Linked DNA regions of Litorilinea aerophila. Each later gene encodes a partner of the first gene's protein in a complex. Links are inferred from orthologs where the notes say so. Each region holds a gene or a part of one and is shown on either strand. Other genes may lie near its edges. The genes, in order: xseA and xseB.

Region 1 (11,316 bases):
AGGGCTCCAGCGCAATTTCGTTGAAGAGGTTGTACCAGGGACTCTCCACCCGTTCCCACTCCTTGCTGATCTGGATGCCGGCCACCACGGCGCCGACGGTGGCCGCGAACTCCCGCATGAAGATGCGGCGTAGCTGCTGCTGGATCAGGTGATCGTAGCGGCTCATCACGTCCATTTCATCCATCAGCAGGATGAGGCGCAGCTGTTTGCCCGGATGGTGTCGCTGGGCATAGCCCTGTAACAGCTCTATCACCTCCCGCAGATCCCGGTTGAAATCCCGGTCGGTGTAAGCGGACGCGGGCGTGGTCAGATAGCGGAGGGCGTTCAGGGTGGGCATCAGCTCCTCCTCCGCCTCCGGCAGGGCGGCTATCCCGTGGGCGATCTCCTCCATCAACAGGTGGAAGAACTCCTCCTGGGGCGTCCCCTCCAGGTCGATGTAGATGGGCACGAACCAATATTCGGGATCGTCCACATCCCGCAACACGTTGACCAGGTAGTAGAGGAGGGTCGTCTTGCCGATGCGCCGCTCCCCGTGGATCATGATGCTGTTGTTGTGCAGGGTATCCACGATGCGCTGGACCAGCTCCCGCCGGCCGAAGAACATGTCGTCCCGGCGCACGGGCTCGCCGCTGATGTAGGGGTTGTAGCCCCGGCTCACCGCTTCAGCGCTACGCCGCCGATTCTGGATGATCTCCAGGCTCACATAGCCGGCGCCCAAGAGGGCCACAGCCCCCAAAATCAGCAGGGTTTGGAAGATTTCCCGCTCCACCGGCCCCAGGAGGGGGACATTCACCCGCTGGGGAGGTGGGATCACGGTGATACGCTGGGTGGCGATGGCCGAGTAGTTGAAGGATTGGTCCCGGGCCCAGAACTCCAGAAGGTGCTCCCCCGTCTCCTGGAAGTTGACCTGCAGGAAATCTCCGGCGATCTCCCGCCAGTCGTAAAAATGCTGGGGGCCTGTCTCCCGGTAGAGGATCTTCAGCTTTTCCACCGGGGTCTGGAGATCGCCAGCGGTAAAGTTGACGATGAGATCGTCACCCAGGGTGATCTGGAGCTCGCCGTTGGCTGCCCGCTGATAATTGCCGGTCAAAAGGCCAATGCGGATCCACGGGGGGGTGTGATCGGGCCGGTAGTAGGAGAGGCCCGTCCGCCCACCCATCCAATAGCCGCCCTCTTCGGTGCGCACGATGGCGTAGATGATGGGGCTGAGCAGGCCGTCCTGGGTGTTGAAGGTCCCCCAGGTCAGGCCGTCAAAGTGGGAAACTCCGGCCTCACTGCCGATCCACAGGGAACCATCCACGGGATCGGTGTAGACGGTCCAGAGGAGGTTGCTGGGCAACTGGTTGCTGGGATCGGCCAGGCTCCAGCGCTGGCCATCCCAGTGGACGAGCCCCTGTTGGGAAACGATGGCCCACATGCCGCCGTCCACCTTGGGGTCCGGGGCCAGGCCGCTGCCTTCGATGAAATTCCCGGGCAGGCTGTCCGGGTCGTTGGGGTCATACAGGAACTGGCGCCAACTGCCATTCGATTGACGCAGGAAGATGCCATCCCCGCGGGTGCCCAGCCAGAGGCGCCCCATGGAATCCAGGGCCATGGCCTCGATGCTGTGGCCGGCCAGCTCCGATACTGGGGTATATTCCCCGGTCACCACGTCGTAGTGGACCAGGCCGGCGACGGTGCCGATCCACATGCTGTCGCCTTCGTTCAGGAGGGAGGCGATCACCGGGGCGGGCAACGCCTCGGCTGCGATGGGCTCCTGCCAGGCTTCCCCATCAAAACGGCGCACCCCTTCGAAGGTCCCGATCCAGATGCCCCCCTGGCTATCCTCGGCCAGGGTGAGGACGCTGCTGGGGACGCCATCCTCCGGGCCGAAGACCCGGTCCCGACTGGTGACGCCTACTTTGTGGCGCACCCCCGCCCCGCCGGTGGCAATCCAAAGGGTGCCGTCCCGGGCTACCAGCAGGTCGTTGATGTAGTTCAGCGGATCGTCCAGGGAACTGCCCTGCTCGTCGTTGAACCACATCTGCTTCTGATAGCGGAAGACGCCAGCCGGCGTGGCAAACCAGACAGAGCCATCCTGGTCCACGGCCACATCCCGGACAAAACGGGTGGTCAGGTTGGGATCGCCGGTGATGCCATAGGCCCGGGTGGTATCCTGCCGGGGGTCATAGACCACTGCGCCGGCCCCGTCGGTGGCGGCCCACACATCCCCCTGAAAGTCACCGGCCAGAGCCTGGACCAGAGCCGGCTTGCTCAGCTCGTCCAGGGTCTCCACCAGGTGCCAGTTGGATCCGAAGGACCAGCCCCAGACCAGGCCGAAGGGGGTCCCGGCGTAGATGCGCCCCAGGTTATCGATCCAGAGGGCATAGACACCGGCGGAAAAGTAGGGCTGGTCGCTGGCAATCTGCCGCCACTCCCCCTGCCGGTATTGCCACAGGCCATCCAGGGCGCCCAGCCAGAGGACGTCGTCCGCGGCCAAAGCGGCGTAGATGGGCTGCTCGCCCAGGGCGGTCGCTGGCGTGGCCTCATTCCCATTCGCCACGCTGTAGAGCCCCTGATCGGTCCCCACCCAGAGGCGTCCGCCGAAAGCAACCAACACATGGACGGGTGAACGGAACTGGGCCACCAGGTGCCATGTATCCCCGTCCCAGCGGGCCACGCTGCCCGTGTCCGTCCCCGCCCAGACATGACCATTCTCCGGATCCCGGGCCAGCGCCAGGGTCAGACCATTGGGGGTAAAGTGCCCCAGGTCCGGAAGTCCCTCGGCATTGGTCTGGGCATTCTCACCCAGGCTGGGGTAGGTGGTCCAGGTGCCGTCGAAGCGGCTGACGCCGTTGTCGGTGCCGAACCATAGGGCCCCTTCATCCACCAGAATGGACCAGACGTTGTTGGAAGCCAGCCGGTCGGACTGTTGGGTGAAGCGCGTCCAGCGTGGATCGGGGGAGCCCTGGGCATAGATGGGCAGCTCGTGGCGCTGGATGCTGCCGAGCAAGACCATCAAGGACAGGAAGATCACCGGGCCCCATCGAACTTGGGGAAGCCGTTTCAGAGGATGCCTGCCGGATTTTCGGCGATGGTGTGGAAGTTGCTTGCGGTTCATCAGGAGCTGGGCCGTCTGCCTCTCCCCGTTCTTCAATTTATATTGACTGTTACCGGTCATAAATCCCGTTCATCTTTTTGATGTTGACATATTATAGGGTAGTCGATGCGGATTGTCAACACAATTTGAACAGATTGTAAGCCCTACATTTTCCATGACGGCTGCCAGGTCCGTATGGTTACGGCCACTTTGGTCTACACGAACAATCTGGGGTTAGATCACGGGCGTCGGTATCCCCAGATCCGGCCTCCTTGGCGGGCCGGAGACCCGCCCTCCGTTCCTATTGAACCCCATCCGCGCAGATGGCGGCCTTGGTCGTAGGTGCGGTTTCTAACCGCACGATGGCACCAGATCCGGGCAGGTGAAGGAGCGGCGATGGCTGCGCAGCTGCGAGCTGCGCCTACGACGGGGCACTCAATCCGCGCGGATGGCGGGCCTTACCGTAGGTGCGGTTTCTAACCGCACGATGGCACCAGATCCGGGCAGGTGAAGGAGCGGCGACGGCTACGCAGCTGCGGGCTGCGCCTACGACGGGGCACCCATGCCCGTCGGGGACAGGAAAGGCAACGGATGCCCTCCTGTCGGGCCGGGCGGCCGGACCTAGATTGTGGGGAGAGGAGGGAGTCAGCGGGCGAAGGCCCGGAAGGGGTTGGTGTGGGTTAACTGGCGCAGGGTGGCCGAATCCAGACCGGCCGCCTCCAGTTTGGGCAACAGGACCTGGCTGAGATAGGTGTAGGGCTTCGGGGTGCCGCCGCCAGGTTTGGAGGGGTCATACCAGCCCCGGTCGTGGCTCAAGAGGAGATGATCCCCCAGACCGGCCTCCAGCACCTGTCGGATGTGGTGGATGAAATACTCGTCGCTGTACCGTTCGCTGCCAATGGCGTCATATTCGATCCAGGCGCCCCGGCGAGCCACGGCCAGGTGGCGGGAAAAGTCCGGCTCCGCCTGGGTATGGATCCAGATGAAGCGCTCGGGGGTGTAGCCAGCTTCTTCCAGGATATCCAACTGCTCCCACACCACCCGCCCCCGGATGGTGTGGGAGCCGATGACCGCGCCCGTGGCTGCGCCGGCCCGGGCAGCAGCCCGCAGGATCTTGGCTTCACAGGGGGTGATGCCGTCGTCGCCGGCGCTGATCTTGATCCAGGCGGCCTGCACGCCGGTATCCCCGATTTGCTCCGTGAGTTCCTGCAACATCCACTCGTAGAGCTCATCTTCGGTGGCCGCCTGGGCCCAGGGCGGTACCCAGGGCTCCCGGTAAATGCCCGTGGGCACCACCACCGGGAAATTAGTCGCCTCCGAAACGGCCAGGTCGATGTCAGCCCGACGGCCAACCCCCTCGGGCGTACACTCCACCAGCGCGGTGACGCCCAGGGCCTTGATCTTCTCGATCTCCGGCGCCATGACCGGGATCACCTCCTCCGGTCGAGCCCGGCGGTAGTTGGCCTCCTCGATGGGTCCCAGGTCCACGAAGATGTGCTCATGGGGCAGGATCATGCCCAGCTCCGCTTCGCTCTTGGGCCCCAGGGTGGTGATCAGGTGGGACATGGCCGGCCGCTCCTTTCGCTCCGAGACTTTCGCCCCTGGCCGTGGCATGGATACGCTACATGACCGGTGGAACCTACCCCTGGTCCCACACCAGCCAGATCTCCCCCTGGCCCTCCGGCACAGAGAAGGCAAAATCCTGGCTGTCCCGCTCGCCGTTACCGTCCAACACGTACATGACGTAGTTGCCGGCCACCGTGTTGCCGGGGAGCTGGTCCAGCCCCAGCTTGTACTCGTAGTTGTAGGGGCCCAGGGGACCGTCGCTCTTGTTCAGGGCGATGCTGCGCACATGGTCGCCGATGGGCAACTTCACGCCATCCTTGATCAGGACCACAAAGTAGCTGCCCTGGGGCTGGCCGCCATCGATGCCGCTGTGGATGAAGAAGAGCTGGAGCTTCAACTCCATGCCCCCATTGTTGCCGAACTTGGGTCCCTCCCGCACCTTGAATTTGCAGCCATCCCCACCGATGTTGGCACACGGATCGGCCGCAGGTGGCGGTGCGGCAGCCGGGGCCGGCGTATCCGTGGGCGGCGGTGGAGCCGCGACGACAGGCGGCGGCGTCGGGATGTTCTCCGCCACGGGGACGTTGTCCCCGTTCTCCACCTGAACCAGATCGCCGAAGATCCAGCCCTGCTGGCCGTTGACACAGCAGAATTGCCACCAGGTCCCCTCTGGGTTGCGGGCCACGATGTCAAACTGCTGATCCCGGGTCACCGCGCCCACCAGGCCGTAGCTGGTACCCGGCCCGTTGCGCACGTTGGCCGCCTCGATGAGCACGGTCAATTTGGGGAGCGCAGGGGCAGGCGTGGGGGTGGGCGTGTCGGTAGGAACCGCCGGCGGCGGCTCGGGCGTGGGCTCGTCCGGCCGGGGTGTCGCCGTGGGGACCGGCGTGGGCGGCGCTTCCTGTTGGGCCACAGCCGGCGCCGCTGGCTCCTGGGCGGGAGCGGCATCTGCCGGCGTGGGGGTAAAGGTGGGAACCAGCTCCCGCCGAGGGGTCGGGGTGGGCTCGGGCCCGGCACCACCGAAGAGGAAGCCACAGCCGCTCAACAGCAGGGCAGCCCCCAACACGACAACCATCCAACCGCTGCGCCGGTGTACACGGCGCCCCAAAATCCTCGTCCAAGCCATCCTTGACTCCTCAAAGCTTTGACACCCCTCTGGGGAGTGTGGCATAGTACGCTCCATGTTGCAGCCACCGGACAAACTGCCCGACGATCGACGTCGCGCCTGGCAGCAGGCCAGGGAAACCTTCAACCAGGCCTATCGCCTGCAAACCCAGGGAGATTGGGCCGGTGCCATGGCGGCCTATCGCCGTTCCATTGCCTATTTCCCCACGGCAGAGGCCTACACCTTCCTGGGCTCCATCTACGCCAACCTCTACCTCTACGAAGCAGCCATGGCCGAATGTCAGCGGGCCATCGCCCTGGACCCCGACTTCGGCAACCCCTACCACGACATGGGCACCTACCTCATGGCCCAAGAGCGCTGGGAAGAGGCCATCCCCTGGTTCCAGAAGGCCCTCCAGGCCCGGCGCTTCGAAGCCCGCCATTACACCCACTACCATCTGGGCCAGATCTGCGAGAAGCAGGGCCTCTGGGAGGCAGCCATGGACCATTACCGCCAGGCCCTGGAACTGGCCCCAGACTATCAACAGGCCCGGCAGGCCCTGTACACCCTCTACGCACGCCAGAATTGAGCGATCTCCTCGCAAAGGGCAGGTCACCTCAACGCAGGTCACTTCAACGGTTGGGAGCCTCGGGGGCGTTCTCCACCCGCTGCACCTGATAGGCGCCCCGGGCGGCCAGCACCGTAAGAAGCTCCCCCACCGGCACCATGGCCGGATCGACGACCACCTGACCGTCCTGGCGGTGAACGATGCTATACCCTCGCTGCAGGACCCGCCGGGGGCTCAGGGCTTCCAGGCGCTGGTAGGCCGCGTGGTTGCGCTCGGCCAGCTGGCGCAAGCGGTTCCAGATGGCGTTGTGCAGCCGGCGCTCCCGCTCGTCCAGAGCCTGCCGCTGCCGGTCCAACTGCCGGCTCGGGTGCAGGCGCAGCAGACGCAGCCTGGCCTGGTCGGTCTGGTCCCGCCAGCGGGCCAACGCCCGGTTGACCAGCTGATCCAGGTGGCGGCGCCGGTTGACCAGGGTGGCCCACACCTCCTGACGGTCCGGCACCACGGCGGCGGCCGCGGCCGAGGGGGTGGGCATCCGCAGGTCGGCCACAAAGTCCGCGATGGTGAAGTCCGTCTCGTGGCCGATGCCCGTGACCACGGGCAGGTGGCTGTGGGCGATGGCGTAGGCCACCTGGGGCTCGTTGAAGGCCCAGAGATCCTCGATGCTGCCGCCGCCCCGGGCCAGGATGAGGGTGTCGATGGCCTCCACCTCCAGGTGATAGCGGTTGGCCGTGGCCAGGGCAGCCTCGATCTGGGCCGGCGCTTCCCCCCCCTGCACGAGGGTGGGAAAGACCACCACATCCACCAGGGGCCAGCGGGCCGCCAGCACCCGCAGAATGTCCCGGAGCGCGGCGGCGTCCGGGCTGGTCACCACGCCCAGCCGGCAGGGCCAGGGCGGGATAGGACGCTTGCGCTCCTGGGCGAAGAGCCCCTCGGCCTCCAGCTGGCGCTTCACAGCCTCGAAGCGGGCATAGAGCTGGCCGCGGCCGGCCGGGCGGATGCGGTTCACGTAGAGCTGGTAGACGCCCCGGTCCGGGTAGACCCCCACATAGCCGTGGGCGATGATCTGATCCCCTTCCCGGGGGAGCCAGCTGTGGGCCATGGCGTTGCCCCGCCACATGACCGCGGCGATGCTGGCGCCCTGGTCCTTCAGGCTGAAGTAGATGTGGCCGCTGTTTGCCCGTTTCCAGTTGCTCACCTCCCCGGTGACCTGGACATCTCGCAACAGCTCGTCCCGCTCAAACAGGGCCACGATATGGGTGGTCAACGCCGAAACTGTGATGGGATTCATCCTGGACCTTTCCGCCGGCTCAATCTGGGGCCATTCTAGCACAGGGCACCGGGAATGGGGAACCCGGACAGCCCGTGGCGAGCGGCGAAGTCACAAGATCGAGATATTGACAAACTTCAATTTATTGGGTATCCTGGGACCCATGAACGAGATGACCGCAGAAAGCACACATATCACGGATAAACCCAGCGCCAGCAGCCCGACCACCCGACAGCCGGATGCCTGCTGCAATCTGCTGCCGGGGTTGCGGCTGGAGGAGGGCGAGGCGACCCGGCTGGCCAACCTCTTCAAGGCCCTCAGCCATCCGGTGCGGCTGCAGATCGTGGATCTGCTCAGCCGTTACGGCGGACAGGTCTGCGTCTGCGACATCGAACAGCACTTTTCCCTGTCCCAGCCCACCATCTCCCACCACCTGAAGATCCTGCGCCAGGCAGGGCTGCTGGAAGCGGAGCAACGGGGGGTGTGGGTCTACTACCACACACGCCCGGAGATCCTGGCGGAGCTGCACCGGCTCATGGCCGATTTGGCGGCTGGACCGGCTCAACGGCCGGAGGAAGTGTCCGCCTGAGCTGGGAAGCCCCAACCAGCCCGGCCCTAGGCCGGGTTTTTTGAGGTCGAATATATTGATATATTTCTATCTATCAATGAAAGGAACGCCATCTATGGAGCGAGAAGCGCCTGAACGCCCCGTGCCCGCCCATCCCCCACCCCACCACCGGCAACCGTCCGGGCCACCGGTGGCCCTGCAGCCCCTGACGCCTGAGCACGTCCCGGCGGTGCTGGCGCTGTTGCAGGCCAGCGGGCTGCCCCAAGAGGGCTTCCCGGAAGCGGTGGCAGCCGGGCTGACGGCGTGGGCCGGAGATGAACTGGTCGGCAGCGCCGCCCTGGAAATCTACGGGCAGAGCGGCCTGCTGCGCTCGGTGGCCGTGGCTGCACCCTGGCGCCATCAGGGGATTGGCGCCCGGCTGACCGCGGCCACCCTGGAGCTGGCCCGGCAGCGCGGCTTGCAACAACTCTACCTTCTCACCGAAACCGCGGTCGACTATTTCGTCCGACATGGCTTTGCCCCCATCCCTCGGGACGCGGTGGAACCGGCGGTGCAGGCATCCCTGGAGTTTGTCAGCGCCTGCCCCCAGACAGCCCAGGCCATGGTCTGCCAGCTCGGTTCCCTGCTGCCCGATGAAGCATAACGCTGTCGTCTACCACCTATCACAGAAAGGAATGACCATGAATCACCTGCCCAACACGCCCGAATCGATCAAAGAGAACGTCCGAGCCTACTACGGCGCCCGGGCCCAGCAGGCCGAACAGAGCTGTTGCGGAGATGAGTGCTGCGGCAGCCTCTACTCGCCGGAAGAGCTGGCCCTGGTTCCCCCCGAGGCAGCCAGCAGTTCCCTGGGCTGCGGCAATCCCACCGCGCTGGCCGGCCTGCAGCCCGGTGAAGTGGTCCTAGACCTGGGCTCGGGCGGAGGCCTGGATGTCTTCCTGGCCGCGCAGCGGGTAGGTCCCCAGGGGTTCGTCTATGGCGTGGACATGACCGACGAGATGCTGGCCCTGGCCCGCCGCAACGCCGCCAGACTGGGCATCCAGAACGTGGAATTCCGCAAGGGCGACATTGAGGATCTCCCCTTGCCGGACGCCAGCGTGGATGTGATCCTCTCCAACTGCGTCATCAACCTCTCGCCCCACAAGGACCAGACCTTGAACGAGGCCTTTCGGGTGCTCCGGCCCGGCGGCCGGCTGGCCATCTCGGACATCGTTATCGACGGCGACCTGGCGGACCTGCCCGTCAGCGAGGCGGAGATTCGCCAGGCCCTGAGCTGGGCGGGCTGTATCGCCGGCGCGCTGACCATGGACCAGTACCGGCAGCTCCTGGACGCAGCCGGCTTCCAGGAGATCGAGATTCAGGTCCAACATCGTTACACCCTGGCCGACCTGGCTCCCCAGGAAGAGCTGGCCACCCACCCATTGCCCCGGCCGGTGTTGGAGGCCCTGGTGGGCCGCTTCACCAGCAGCGCCATCACGGCCCGACGCCCCCTGTGATGGGGCAGGGTCAGGGGGACGCGTCCGCGTCCCCCTGGCCACACCGCGCGCTTCGCCCCTAAACATTGGACTCCTCTCCCTGGACACATTGTCCCTTGATCAGGCCCCATTGTCCCAGTACAATTGCAAATTGTTTCAGCCCATCTGCCCAAGAGACCCATCTGCAGGAAGGAGGGATTGCCCTGGGCCTTTCCCTAAAGCTGGACCGGCAGGCCGGACCGGCGCTCTATCAACAATTGGCAGAACAGATCAAGCTCCAGATTGTCCAGGGGCGATTGCCTGCCGGCACCCAGCTGCCCACCGTCCGCGAGCTGGCCCGCACCCTGGGGGTCACCCGGGTCACAGTGCAAATGGCCTACCATGAGCTCCAAAATGCGGGTCTGGTGGAAGCCACCGTGGGCCGGGGGACCTTCGTCAGCCGGCATGTGGAGGCCCGCCCTCCGGCCCAGAGCCTGGGACGCCAGTTGACGCCGGATGCGGTGGTCAACGACATCCTGCAGTTGGGGCAGATTGCCGGGTTGCGCTCTCTGGCCGACGCCGCGCCCGATGCCAGCCTCTTTCCCGCCCAAGAATTCTGGCAGGCCCTGGATGAATGCCGCGGCGAGGCCCTCGAGATGGTGCGCTATGGCGCCTCCCAGGGGGATCCCCTGCTCCGGGTGGAAGTAGCCCGTCTTCTACAGGACCGGGGGATGGCGGTCACTCCAGACGAAGTGTTGATCGTGGCCGGCGTGACCCAGGGGCTGGCCCTGGTGGCCCAGGCGTTGGCCCGGCCCGGCGAGCCGGTGCTGGTGGAGCAGCCCACCTATCTGGGCTTCCTGCACACCCTGAAGGCCCACGGCGTGCAGCCTCTGGCTGTTCCTCTGGACGAGGAGGGACCCATCCCAGAGGCCGTGGAGCGTCTGGCCATCCAGCAGCGCCCCCGTTTCTTCTACACCGTGCCCACCTTTCAGAACCCGACGGGCGTCTGTGCGACACCCGCCCGTCGGGCGCAACTGCTGGCCCTAGCCGAGCAGTACGGCTTCCTGCTGGTGGAGGACGACCTCTACGCGCGGCTCAGCTATGAGGGGCCGCCGCCGCCCGCGGTGAAGAGCCTGGATCGGAGCGAAAGCGTGATCCACGTGGGGGGCTTCTCCAAGTTGCTCATGCCGGGCCTGCGCCTGGGTTACGTGGTGGCGCCGCCGCCGATCCACGAGCGCCTGCTCTCCCTGCGCCGGGCGATGGATCTCTGCAGTCCGCCGTTGCTCCAGCGGGCCCTGGCGCGTTTTCTCCACGAGGACGGGCTGAAACGTCACCTGCGGCGGGTGTTGCCCCTGTATCGCCAGCGCCGGGATGCCTTGCTGGCGGCCCTGAGGCATCACATGCCCCCCGCGGTCCAGTGGACCCGCCCCCAAGGGGGCTTCTGTGTCTGGCTGACCCTACCCCGTCGGAGTACCCTGGCGGATCTCCAACAGGCCGCCCTGCAGCAGGGCTGGGCCTTTGCCCCAGGCGAGGTCTTCCTCACCAGGCCCAGCCCCGACTACCATCTGCGTCTCTGCTTTGGCGCTCAGCCCCCTGAATGGATTGCCCAGGGGGTGGAAGTGTTGGCCAACCTGATCCGGGAGCGGCTGGACCGCCAGGAGTCGGTGATCGAGCCCCCGTCGGATTGGCTGCCCCTGGTCTAAACCCGC
Region 2 (11,275 bases), on another replicon or contig:
ACGGTGTTGGCGTAGCCCTCGGCGATGAGCACGATATGGCGGGCCTGCTCCAACATGGCAGCCACCCGTCGTACGTGGTCAGGGGGATTGTGGATCAACATCTGTTTCAGGTTGTGTTGCTCCTGTTCGGCCCGATCTTTAAAGGCGCTGGCCGGATCCTCCGGCGAGAGGGCTCGAGGTTCGTAGGCGGCGTAAATCTCCGCCTTGACCTGTTCACGAATGTCGTTCAGCAGCTCCGGATAACCGTTGTAGCCCAGCCGCTGTGAAAAGCGCACGACGGTTGTGGTATCCACTCCGACCGAGTATGCCAACTGGGCCGCAGTCATGAACGACACTTCGTAGTAGTTGCTCAGGATGAAATCGGCAACCTTGCGGTAACTGCGGCTCAGGTGATCATAATACTCGCGGATCTTTTCCCTGTACATGGATCCCCCAAATCCAACTGGTCAGACTTGAATTGCTTCGGAACGATGATGGTCGACGGGCCCCCCCTCTGGCCAGCCTGGCGTAAATCCCCTGGCAGAAGTGTGGAGATGCGGCCACCCGGTCTCTGGTGGAAACGCTCTGGCGCATTTCTGCCGGGATTTACCAGATGCCGGCCAATCCCGGCGGGCGGGCGAGCAATTCGTCGCGTAGACGGTGCGCAATACAAAAGGCATGGCAGTCAACCGCATCGCCCAAGGGCCGGTAAACTGCCATGGAAGTGCACTGAATTGTCCAACCAGTATAGTTTAGACAATCTGCCATGTCAACCCAAGCCACCAATGAACAATAGATTGTCGAGGGCGCCCGCAGGAGCGGCGGGCATCCGGATCTTGCCATCGAAAACTGGACGTTGAAATTGCTCAAGCCTGTCCCCCATGATACCATTGCAGCCATGGCACAGGGATATTCTGGAAGATCCATCCAATCCGAAGGTCTGGACTGTGGGCGCCGGCGTATGCTCGTGCCCGTGCTCTTCCTGGCCATAGCCCTGTTGATGGCGGGCTGTGGCTCCCGGGCGGCTGCCATGCCCAGGTCAACCGCCACGCCGGCCCGCTCGGCCCAGGTCCAGGCAACGCCCTCGCCGACCAGCACCAGGACGCCCCGGCCGTCCGCCACGCCGACCCGTACACCCAGGCCGACCCAGACACCGACGGCAACGGCAGCGACAGCGCCTGCCGACACCCCCACCCATGTGGCAGATTCGCCGCTACCCACACCCTCCCTTGCCGCCGGCAGCCCCCTCACGGCCACCGCCAGCACCACCGCTACCCTGCCGTTGACTGCGCTGCTCCAGCTGGCGGTGCCCCAGGTGGCCACGGCCCTGGCCAGCCCAGTCCCTGGTCACCCCACGCCGCCGACAGTCGTCCTGTTGCCCACGCCCACCCCGACGCCCCTGCCATCGCCCACGCCCCCGATGGAGCCCACCCCAGACGGCGTGGTGCGCACAGTCCGGGTGCCCATCCTCATGTACCACTACATCAGCGTGCCACCGCCCGGCGCAGACATCTACCGGCAGGATCTTTCGGTGAAGCCTGAGGACTTCGCTGCCCACCTGGACGCCATCCAGGAGGCCGGCTACACCACCATCAGCCTCTATGACCTGATCGCCCACTTGACCCAGGGCGCTCCCCTGCCAGAGAAGCCGGTCATCCTCACCTTTGACGACGGCTACCGGGACAACTACGAAAACGCGTTTCCCCGCCTGCGGGAACGGGGCATGATCGCCACCTTCTTCGTGGTCACCGACTTCATCGATGAACAGCGCCCCGAGTACCTGACCTGGGACATGGCCCGGGAAATGTACGCGGCGGGCATGTCCATCGAGTCCCACGGCCGCAACCATATCAGCCTCAAGGGCAAAGATGACGACTACCTGGTCTGGCAGGCGCTGGGGAGCCTGGAGACCATCGAGTACGAGCTGGGCGTCCGGCCTCGCTTCGTCTCCTACCCGGCCGGCGACTACGATCAGCGGACCATCGACATTTTCCGCAGCGCCAACTACTGGGCCGGCCTCACCACCATCCAGGGAGCCACCCACCGCAGCGACAACCTTTTCGAACTGCGCCGGGTCCGGGTGCGGGGAACCACCACGCCCCAGGAGCTCCTGCGCCTGCTGGCCCTGGACTGGTAGGCTGGGCTGAAGGGAGTGGAATGCCATGCCACCATCGACAGCGCCCCTTGACGGTAAAACGGCCCTGGTCACCGGCAGTAGCCGGGGCATCGGCCGGGGCATCGCCTTAGCCCTGGCCGCCCAGGGCTGCAATGTGGCCGTCCACTTCGCCCGCAGGCGCCCGGAGGCCGAGGAGACAGTCCAGGCGGTGATGGCCCACGGCGTCCAGAGCGCAGCCTTTCGGGCCAACCTGGCCCGGGAGGAAGCGGCCCGCCAGCTGGTGGCCGAGGTGATGGATCGCTTCGGCAGCGTGGACATCTTCGTGGCCAATGCGGCCAGCGGGACCCTACGGCCGGCCCTGGAGCTGGAGGCCAAGGCCTGGGACTGGACGTTCAACATCAACGTACGCAGCGTCCTGGCCGCCGTTCAGAGTGCGGCGCCCGCCATGCGCCAGCGCGGCTGGGGCCGGGTCATCACGGTGACCAGCGCCGGCAGCCGGCGGGTGATCCCCCACTACGGCGTGGTGGGCATCAGCAAGGCCGCGCTGGAGGCCCTGACCCGCTACCTGGCCGTGGAGCTGGCGCCAGACGGTATCACCGTCAACGGGGTCAGCCCCGGCTTCGTGGAGACCGATGCGCTGGATTTCTTTCCCAACAAGGATGAGATGCTGGAGAGGGCGGTCCGGGCCACGCCGGCAGGCCGTCTGGTGACGCCGGAAGATGTGGGGCAGGTGGTGGCCTGGTTGTGCAGTGACCAGGCCGCCATGATCGTGGGGCAGATCATCGAGATCGATGGGGGCTACGGCCTGTTGGCCCAGGGATAACCGCCTGGGCAGCAGGAACGGGCCTACTCACCCTGGGCGGGCGGAGATTCCGGGGCGGTGGACGTGGACTCCGGGCCGGCCTGCGCCACCAGCTCGATCTTCGGGAAGCGGGCCGGGTCGAATTCGGCCAGGCGCTTCGGCCCCAGGGCGGTGATCTCCCGGTGGATGGCCTCTGCCTGGGCCCGTAGCTTGCCGATGTGGATGCCCTGACAGACGTCGGGCAGGCCTCGCAGGCGGGGCAATCCCCGCCGGAACATCTTGAGGGCGCCGTTCCATTTGCCCCGCTGGATCAGGAGAAAGGCTACTCCTACCTGAAGGATCCCCTGATACATCTCCCGAATCGGTCGGGGTTCGGCCAGCCAGGCCTCCTCAAAGTGCTCGTGCTGCTCGAAGAAGTGGCCCTGGTTGAACGCTTCCACCCCGGCCCGGGCTTCCTCGGGGAGCACATCGTCCCAGCCTTCGGGGTAGCGCACGGGCGGCTGCACGTGCCGGGTGACCACGTCCACCAGCTGCTCCATCATGCGGCTGCGGGCCCAGGCGTGGTCGGCGCCGGCCCGCCGGGCGGCCTTCAGGGTCTCCACATCCACATGGCTGCCGAAGGCGTAGATGGGCACCTGGCGGGTGTGGGGGCGGATCTTGCAGCGTTCGATGGCCCGGTACCAGTCGCCGGGTGTGTTCAGATCCACCAGGGCCAGGACGGGAAAGGTCCGGTCCACGGCTGCCACGAAGGCCTCGGGCGTCTCCACCGTCACCGGTTTTCCCCCCGCGGCCCGGATCACATCCTCCAGCCGGGCGGCGAAGAAGAGATCTGGCTCCAGGCAGACGACAGTCGGCGGAGGAGCCGGCGGCAAAGTGGACGCGGCCTCATCCTGGCCGGCTGGCCGGTCATCTCTAGCGGTGTCTCGTTGGTGGGATGGCTGGGATGGGCACATGGGCATTTCTCCCGGCAACAGTCAGATCGGATCACACGTGCAGCAAACAGCGTAACGACAAGTATACCGTAACACAAGGCGAACCTGGCGCACAACTCCCCCGCCCCCGCGATGGAATCAGCCCCACAGGGTTCCTGGTTTTGCACGTTCTTTTGGTATACTGCTCTTTTGGTATACTGATCTTGACATGCAGAAGCATATATCCGTTGAAGGGCGAGGCGACCGGGAAACCAAGACCCCATGGCGGGAGCCAGGAAGGCTAGTGAGCAGCGATGAGTCAAACACAATCTGAACCCACCTACGAAGAGGCGTTTGCCCGCCTGGAAGAGATTTTGGCGGCGCTGGAAAACGGCGATCTGCCCCTGGAAGAGACCCTGTCCCTCTACGAGCTGGGCGCGACCCTGGCCGCGTATTGCACCCGCAAACTGGACGAAGCGGAGCTGCGGGTTCGCCAGTGGCAGCCGAACGACGAAACAGTCCCGTTGGAAGAATGGCAAGAGAGCTGAACACCGTGGTCGACGCGCTCTGGGCCAATCCCATGTTGTGGATTCCCATCAGCGCCATGGCCGGGGTCCAACTGTTCAAATTTATCTACGAGTGGATCCGGGAGGGCGACTTTGACCTCCACGTGCTGGTGCGCACCGGGGGGATGCCCAGCAGCCACTCGGCCATGGTGACCAGCCTGGCGACGGCCGTGGGCCTGCGGGAGGGGCTGGACAGCGCGCTCTTTGCCGTCTCCACCGTCTTCGCCCTGATCGTGATGTACGATGCCCGTGGGGTCCGCCAGGAGAGTGGCAAACAGGCCCGGGTGGTCAACCAGATCGTGCGGGAGCTGTTCAGCGGTCAGCCTATCAGCGAACAGGAGCTCAAGGAACTTTTGGGGCACACCCCCACCGAGGTCATCGTGGGGGCTATCCTGGGTTTTGTCTACACCCTGTTGGTCCTTCCCTACTTCGCCGGGGGCAGGTGACGGCCGGGAATTTTTATCAAACAATTCAGATTAATCCTTGGCCAGTCATTCTCTCTATGGTATGATGGGCACCTGATTGGCGCGCGGCAAGGGAAGGTCTCTTTTATTTTTTTAAACACAGGATGGGCACCAGCGCAAGTTGGTGGGCATCCCTGTCGCGGTGAGTATTGTGCTCGTCGGGCATATCACCGTTCGTGGTCAATTGCGCAATCGTAGCGACAGTGGAGGAATTATGCGACGTGTTGTCTTAATTCGACCCAAACGTGATGGCCGCATCTTCGGCAAGGCCCCTGGCTCCCCATACACCTTGATGCGCCTGGCCTCGCTGGTGCCCGAGGAAATCCCCGTGGAAATCTGGGATGAAAACCTCTACGATCTGCCACTGGACACCCTGCGGGAGGGCGACCTGGTGGGCATCTCGGCCATGACCACCGACATCGACCGGGCCGAGGTCATCGCCCGCCGGGCCATGCAGCAGGGGGCCGGCGTCGCCATCGGCGGCGTCCACGCCACGCTGCTGCCGGAACATGTCCAGACCTTTGCCCACAGCACCATGGTGGGTGAAGGCTACTTCACCTGGCAGCAGCTCATCCAGGATTTCGCCGCCGAGGGCATCAAAGGGATGAAGCCCGTCTACCGGGACGAAGAGTGGGCCAACCTGGACGGCATCGCCACCATCACCGACCGGGTTATCCAGATGGTGGACGAAAACAAAAACTACTGGACCCCCTACCTGGAGATTACCCGGGGCTGCCCCCGCAACTGCTCCTTCTGCACGGCCATCCGGGTCAGCGGCCGGCGAATGCGCCTGCGCCCGGTGGAGGAGGTGGTGGACGAGATCCAGCGCCGCGGGATCAAGCGCTTCTTCCTCACCGACGACAACTTCGGACTGAACTTCACCACCGCGCCGGACTACTGCGCCGAACTCTTCGAGGCCCTCAGCAAGCTGGATCTCCAGGGCTGGACCTGCCAGTCGGAGATGAGCATTGCCAAGCATCCCGAGCTGCTGGAAATGAGCCGGGCCGCCCACCTGGACAAGCACTTCATCGGCTTCGAGAGCGTCAACCCGGACAACCGTCGGGAGCTGGGCGGCAAGTCCAAGGGGCTGGCCAGCGGCGCGGAGGAGGCCATCCGCATCATCCGGGGGACCGGCGTGGGCGTGGTGGGCCTCTTTGTCATGGGCTTTGACGAGGACACGCCGGCCACCTTCCAGGCCATGTGGGACTTCATCCGCACCAGCGAGCTGGACAGCGTCAGCATCACCATCCTGACGCCCTTCCCAGAGACGCCCTTCCGCAAGCAGCTGGAACAGGAAAACCGGCTCCTGGATATGCCGTGGAAGTACTACGACACGGCCCACGTGACCTTTGTGCCCAAGAACTTCACCGTGGACGAGCTCCGGGAGGCCTACGACTGGCTCTGCCGCAAGACCTACAGCCCTTGGCAGATTGCCCGCCGGGGACTGCGCTCCCTGTGGCGCTATCCCCTCAGCCAGGTGGGGAAGAAGGCCTTCGGCAGCTTCAGCACCGATTATGGCTACCGGCGGACGTACGCGTATCGGAATACGTGATGGGGATTGGGTGATTAGGCGATTGGCTTTATCAGCCGACGCTTTGACGCCCCGGGCCTTTTTCCAGACGGGCCGCTGCCCACAACTGCTGGCATTGCTCCCACGTCAGATCGGCCAGGCTGGCCACGGCCAGGGTGGGTGGCCCTTCCTCTTCCAGGAGGGCGGCCAGCTCTGGCGTGGCGGTGAGCTTTCCCACAGCGACGCTGGCCATGCCGGCCCGGCGGGCTGCCTGGATGCCGTGGATGCTGTCCTCCAGCACCAGGCACTCCTGGGGCTCCGCCCCCACGGCCGCGGCGGAAAGTAGAAAAAGGGCCGGGTCCGGTTTGCCCCGGGGCAGCACTGCGCCGGTCAACAGGGCCCGGAAGAAGTCCCCGATATCCAGGCACGCCACCGTGGCCACAATGTTGGCCATGGGCCCCGACGAGCTGATCACCTGGGCCACCCCGGCTGCCTGAAAGCGCTCCAGCCACTCCTGGACGCCCGGCAACAGCTCCACCCCTTCCTCCTGCAGCAGACGCCGAAACAGGCGTTCCTTCTCCGCGCTGATCTGGGCCACCCGCTCCGGCGTGGCTTCCTCTCCCAGCAACTCCGGCAAGATTTCACTGTTGGGCCGCCCGAAACCGGCCTGAAAGGTGGCAAAGTCGTAAGCCACGCCGTGGCGCGCCATGACATCGCGCCAGGCCCGGAAATGCAATATCTCCGTGTCGGCAATGGTGCCGTCCAGATCCCACAATACGGCGCTCACAATGTTCTGTCCTCGCGATCGTTTTTTCCGAATCGGTTTGAAATGACGCCACTGTAGAAACCACAGATTTCACACATTGGCACAGATGACACGGATGACACAGAGAGAGCTGAAAACACATCCCTGTCTTTCACGATTTCGACGCGGAGTCGGCATCCGCAGAAGTCGGGCCAGACGGGACGGCGTCCCATCTGAGGATGCTCCCTCCGCCAATGGGCCACCATCGCGCAGTACTGACTCTGTGTTCATCTGTGAAATCTGGGGATCCAACCCAGATCCGGTTGGCCATTGTACGGACAAGTCGGCCAGCCGGCAAGCCCCAGGCGCCGCGCGCGAAAGGCCCCAGTCCAAGGGTTTGGTACCCAGCTGGACCGGGGCCTTTCGATTCAGAAGGTGAGCTTTCCTGGCGGCAGGCCTGGCTCAGCCGTAGAGGGGGCCGAAATTGGCACAGGCCCGGAAGTCCGCGCCCATGGGCTCATTGGCCCCGAAGGCCGTCCAGGCGCTGGGGCGGAAGATGCGCTCCTCCGGCACGTTGTGCATGTACACCGGAATGCGCAGCATGGCGCACAGGGAGATGAGGTCAGCGCCGATGTGGCCGTAGCTGATGGCCCCATGGTTGGCGCCCCAGTTGTTCATCACCGTGTAGACATCCCGGAAGGGGCCGCTGCCGGTGATGTTGGGAACAAACCAGGTGGTGGGCCAGGTGGGATTGGTGCGCTCGTCCAGGATGGTGTGCACCTCGTCGGGCAGCTCCACCGTCCACCCTTCGGCGATCTGCATGGCCGGCCCCAGCCCCTGGACCAGGTTGAGGCGGCACATGGTCACAGGCATATCCCCACGGGTGCGGAAGCGAGTGGACCAGCCGCCGCCCCGGAAGTATTCCAGCATGCCCGCGTGCCAGGTGGTGGCATCCAGACATTTGCCGGCCTCCTCGGGCGTAATCTCCCAGTAGGGCTTCATCGCCGGCTTGCCGTCGATGCTCTGCTCGCCGGTGCCGTCCAGCGCGGCCGGCCCCGAGTTGATGAGGTGGAGGATGCCACCCGCGGCCCGGCCGGTGAGCTCGTAGCCGGTGACCCGTTTCACCGACGCGGGGCTCCAATAGGTGCGAACATCGGCGAAGACCTGGGCGGCGTTGGTAAGCAGATGGCCGAAGAGCATGGAGACGCCGTTGAGGGCATCGTTTTCCGTGGCCACGATGTAGGGCGGCCGGATGCCGTTCCAGTCGAAGGAAGAGTTGAGGATGGCCTCCAGGAAGTCACCGTTGGGCAGGTGGTCGGTCCACTGGCGCTGCCCCTGGAAGCCGGCGGCCAGCGCGTTGTGGCCCAGGGCTTCCTCGCCGTAGCCCAGCTCGGCCAGACGGGGGTTCCCCACCATCAGATCCCGGGCGATCAGGGCCATCTTGACCGAGGTGGCCCAGGCTTCATCCTTCTCGGCCCGGCTCTGCTGTTTCTCCGGCGGGTTGTAGTCCTTCCCTTCCCGGCAGTTCTCCTTTACCCAGGCCAGGGCCCGTTGGAACTCCTCGGGATCGTAGATGCCCCGCTCCATGCGCCGCACGAACTCCACCATGTCAACCGTCTCCACCCGCATGCCCAGGTAGCGTTCGAAGAAGGCGTGATCCACGATGGAGCCGGCGATGCCCATGGAGACGCCGCCCATGGCCAGGTAGGACTTGCCCCGCATGTTGGCCACGGCCAGCCCGGCCCGGGCAAAGCGCAGCAGCTTCTCCTGTACATCCTCCGGAATGGAGGTGTCACCCGCGTCCTGGACATCTCGGCCGTAGATGTTGAAGACGGGCAGGCCCTTCTGGTTGTGGGCAGCGGAGACCGCAGCCAGGTAGACGGCGCCAGGGCGCTCAGTGCCGTTAAAGCCCCAGACAGCCTTGGGGATCAGCGGATCCATGTCCATGGTCTCAGAGCCGTAACACCAGCAAGGGGTCACGGTGATGGAAACCCCTACGCCTTCCCGGCGGAACTTTTCGGCCGTCCGGGCGGCTTCGGCCACGCCGCCGATGGTGGTATCGGCGATGACGCATTCTACGGGCAGGCCGTTGTAGTGGCGCAGATTTTCACTGAGCAGGTTGGCCACGGCCCGGGCCATGGCCATGGTCTGTTCTTCCAGGGATTCCCGGACACCGCCCAGGCGGCCATCGATGGTGGGACGGATGCCGATCTTGGGCATCTCCCCGATGAGCCGATTTTGGGGCGGGTTGACCACCATGTTTTGGATGTTGGCCATGTGAACGTTCTCCTTGAAATTCATTATGGTAAAAATAACGATGACAGGCCTGATGGGGACGGCAGAGTAAATTATTCATCGAGAAGGGAAATTTCGAATTTTCCATTCTCCATTTTCCATTCTCCATTGTTCATTGCTCAGGCGGACTGCTCCAGGATCTGCTGGATGTGGGCAGCCATGGCTGTCGTTTCCTGGGGCGAGAGGACGCCCGCCTCCATTTCACACTGGAAACTTTCGCCTGGGCCCAGGGTGCGGATATTTCCCTTGGCCTTCTCAGCCGTATAGCCTTCCGGCTCGGCCGTGGCCGGCAACACCAGCCCCAGCGCGTCCTGGTCCGGCGTGCGGCAGATCCAGCGCACGCCCTTGTCCAGCTCCGACGGCCGATGGCGGAGGTAGTCGGCGCTGCCGTCCGGGTGGACCTGCATGCTGTGGGCCCAGCCGTCGGCGTCGGCCAGGTAGTCGATGATGAAGACGACCTCCGGGTCGAAGGCCAGTTCCGGCGCCAGGACGTGATGCTTCTCCGGGTGTTCTGCCAGCTCCTGCAGGAACTCCACATAGCCGGGGCCGGGCCGCACGTGGGAGGGGATGCTCCGGCGCACCCGGACATGTTCCGGCGTGGCGTGGGCGCTGTAGACCAGCCGCCCGTGGTCCACCGGCCGGAAGTTCACGTGGGCCAGGTACATGTACTCCATGGGCGTGCGCTTGAGGTTGGTGAACTGGAGGCCCATGGTGAAGCGGGGCCGATCGGCGTAGAGCTTGACCAGCGGCCGGGCCACATAGTTGGTGCTGAAAGCCACGGTGTGCTGGTACTCGCCGCCCAGCCCGATGTAGAGCCCCTGCTCATCTTCCCCCAGCACCACATGGGCCTTCTGGTAGGGCGCGTTGGGCAGCTCCCCGTGGAGGGGATGGGTGTCCTGTTCGCCAGGCACCCCCATGGCCGTGACGCCACAATGGAGCAGGAAACCGCCGTAGGTCTCCAGGTACTGGCGGGTGGGCCGGGGCTGATCGAACATGGACTTCATGGTCAGGTTGCGGCCGGCGACAACGGCGGACCAGATCTGCTGCCCCTGGAAGGGGAGCATCACCAGCTCGCCTGTATCGCTCCGCAGGCGGACGGCGCTGACGCCGCTTTCGAACCGAAAGGTGGTCGCCGAAAGGGAGCCGTGTTCCACCAGCAGGTGCTCCTGCCGGGTGAACAGCTCTGGGGTCAAATGGATGGTCGTCGTCATGGGTCTCAATCCGCGGTATGGTGGAAGATGGGGTAGTAGTGCAACGGTGTCTTTTTGTACTTTATCCCTTGATGGCGCCTACCAGCAGCCCCCGGGCGATGAAGCGCTCCAGTACGATGGCCGCCACGATCACCGGCAGAATCATGATCAGGATCAGGACGGACATGTACCACCATTGGGGGCCGCGGGTGGCGTTCTGTGCGGCCACGGTCAGGGGCATGGTCTGGGCGTTGGCGCTGGAGAGGAACAGAGCCAGCAGATACTCGTTCCAGGCGAAGACCAGGACGAACAGGAAGGTCGCCACCAGCCCCGGCACCGACAGGGGCAGGACGATGGCCCAGAAGATGCGGAGTCGAGAAGCACCGTCAATGGCGGCGCACTCCTCCAGTTCGATGGGGATGGACTGGAAATAGTCCCGCAGCAGCCAGACCACGATGGGCAGGTTGACGGCCAGATAAGTCACGATGAGGGCGATGCGGGTATCCAGCAGGTGCAGCTGCTGGAAGAGGATGTAGACCGGGATCACCACAGCTACCGGTGGCAGGATACGCTGGGAGATCATCCAAAAGGCGATGTCGTTGTTGGCCAGGGCCCGGCGGAAACGGCGGCCGATGGTCTGGGCCAACAACAGGAAGAGGGCGATAGCCACCACAGTGGCCAGGGGCCAGGACACCCC

What was found.
Region 2: the proteins of xseA (region 1) and xseB are in contact, whole or in part, in a cryo-EM structure (PDB 8TXR), measured with the Escherichia coli proteins. The link is inferred for Litorilinea aerophila from one-to-one orthologs.

The regions. Positions count from the first base shown.
Region 1 is NZ_VIGC02000025.1:59,882-71,197, reverse strand. Bases 5,495-8,273 are described here. They hold xseA (exodeoxyribonuclease VII large subunit), read right to left. Parts: upstream 7,607-8,273; coding sequence 6,383-7,606; downstream 5,495-6,382. Other genes in these bases: arsN2 (arsenic resistance N-acetyltransferase ArsN2), read left to right, coding at 8,269-8,273; FKZ61_RS17515 (ArsR/SmtB family transcription factor), read left to right, coding at 7,749-8,174; FKZ61_RS17525 (tetratricopeptide repeat protein), read left to right, coding at 5,827-6,339; FKZ61_RS24070 (SH3 domain-containing protein), read right to left, coding at 5,495-5,720. In the rest of the region: FKZ61_RS17540 (two-component regulator propeller domain-containing protein), read right to left, coding at 1-2,998; FKZ61_RS17535 (phosphotriesterase family protein), read right to left, coding at 3,725-4,645; more of FKZ61_RS24070, read right to left, coding at 4,719-5,494; more of arsN2, read left to right, coding at 8,274-8,796; arsM (arsenite methyltransferase), read left to right, coding at 8,834-9,649; MocR-like pyridoxine biosynthesis transcription factor PdxR, read left to right, coding at 9,886-11,310. UniProt on the Escherichia coli protein: Bidirectionally degrades single-stranded DNA into large acid-insoluble oligonucleotides, which are then degraded further into small acid-soluble oligonucleotides.
Region 2 is NZ_VIGC02000021.1:33,391-44,665, reverse strand. What follows is about bases 3,002-5,739. They hold xseB (exodeoxyribonuclease VII small subunit), read left to right. Parts: upstream 3,002-4,122; coding sequence 4,123-4,356; downstream 4,357-5,739. Other genes in these bases: FKZ61_RS15590 (B12-binding domain-containing radical SAM protein), read left to right, coding at 5,053-5,739; FKZ61_RS15595 (divergent PAP2 family protein), read left to right, coding at 4,341-4,820; FKZ61_RS15605 (DUF309 domain-containing protein), read right to left, coding at 3,002-3,850. Outside these bases: FKZ61_RS15620 (MurR/RpiR family transcriptional regulator), read right to left, coding at 1-425; FKZ61_RS15615 (polysaccharide deacetylase family protein), read left to right, coding at 941-2,116; FKZ61_RS15610 (SDR family oxidoreductase), read left to right, coding at 2,142-2,918; more of FKZ61_RS15605, read right to left, coding at 2,942-3,001; more of FKZ61_RS15590, read left to right, coding at 5,740-6,390; FKZ61_RS15585 (HAD family hydrolase), read right to left, coding at 6,422-7,135; FKZ61_RS15580 (L-fucose isomerase), read right to left, coding at 7,556-9,352; FKZ61_RS15575 (DUF4432 family protein), read right to left, coding at 9,508-10,599; FKZ61_RS15570 (carbohydrate ABC transporter permease), read right to left, coding at 10,661-11,275. UniProt on the Escherichia coli protein: Bidirectionally degrades single-stranded DNA into large acid-insoluble oligonucleotides, which are then degraded further into small acid-soluble oligonucleotides.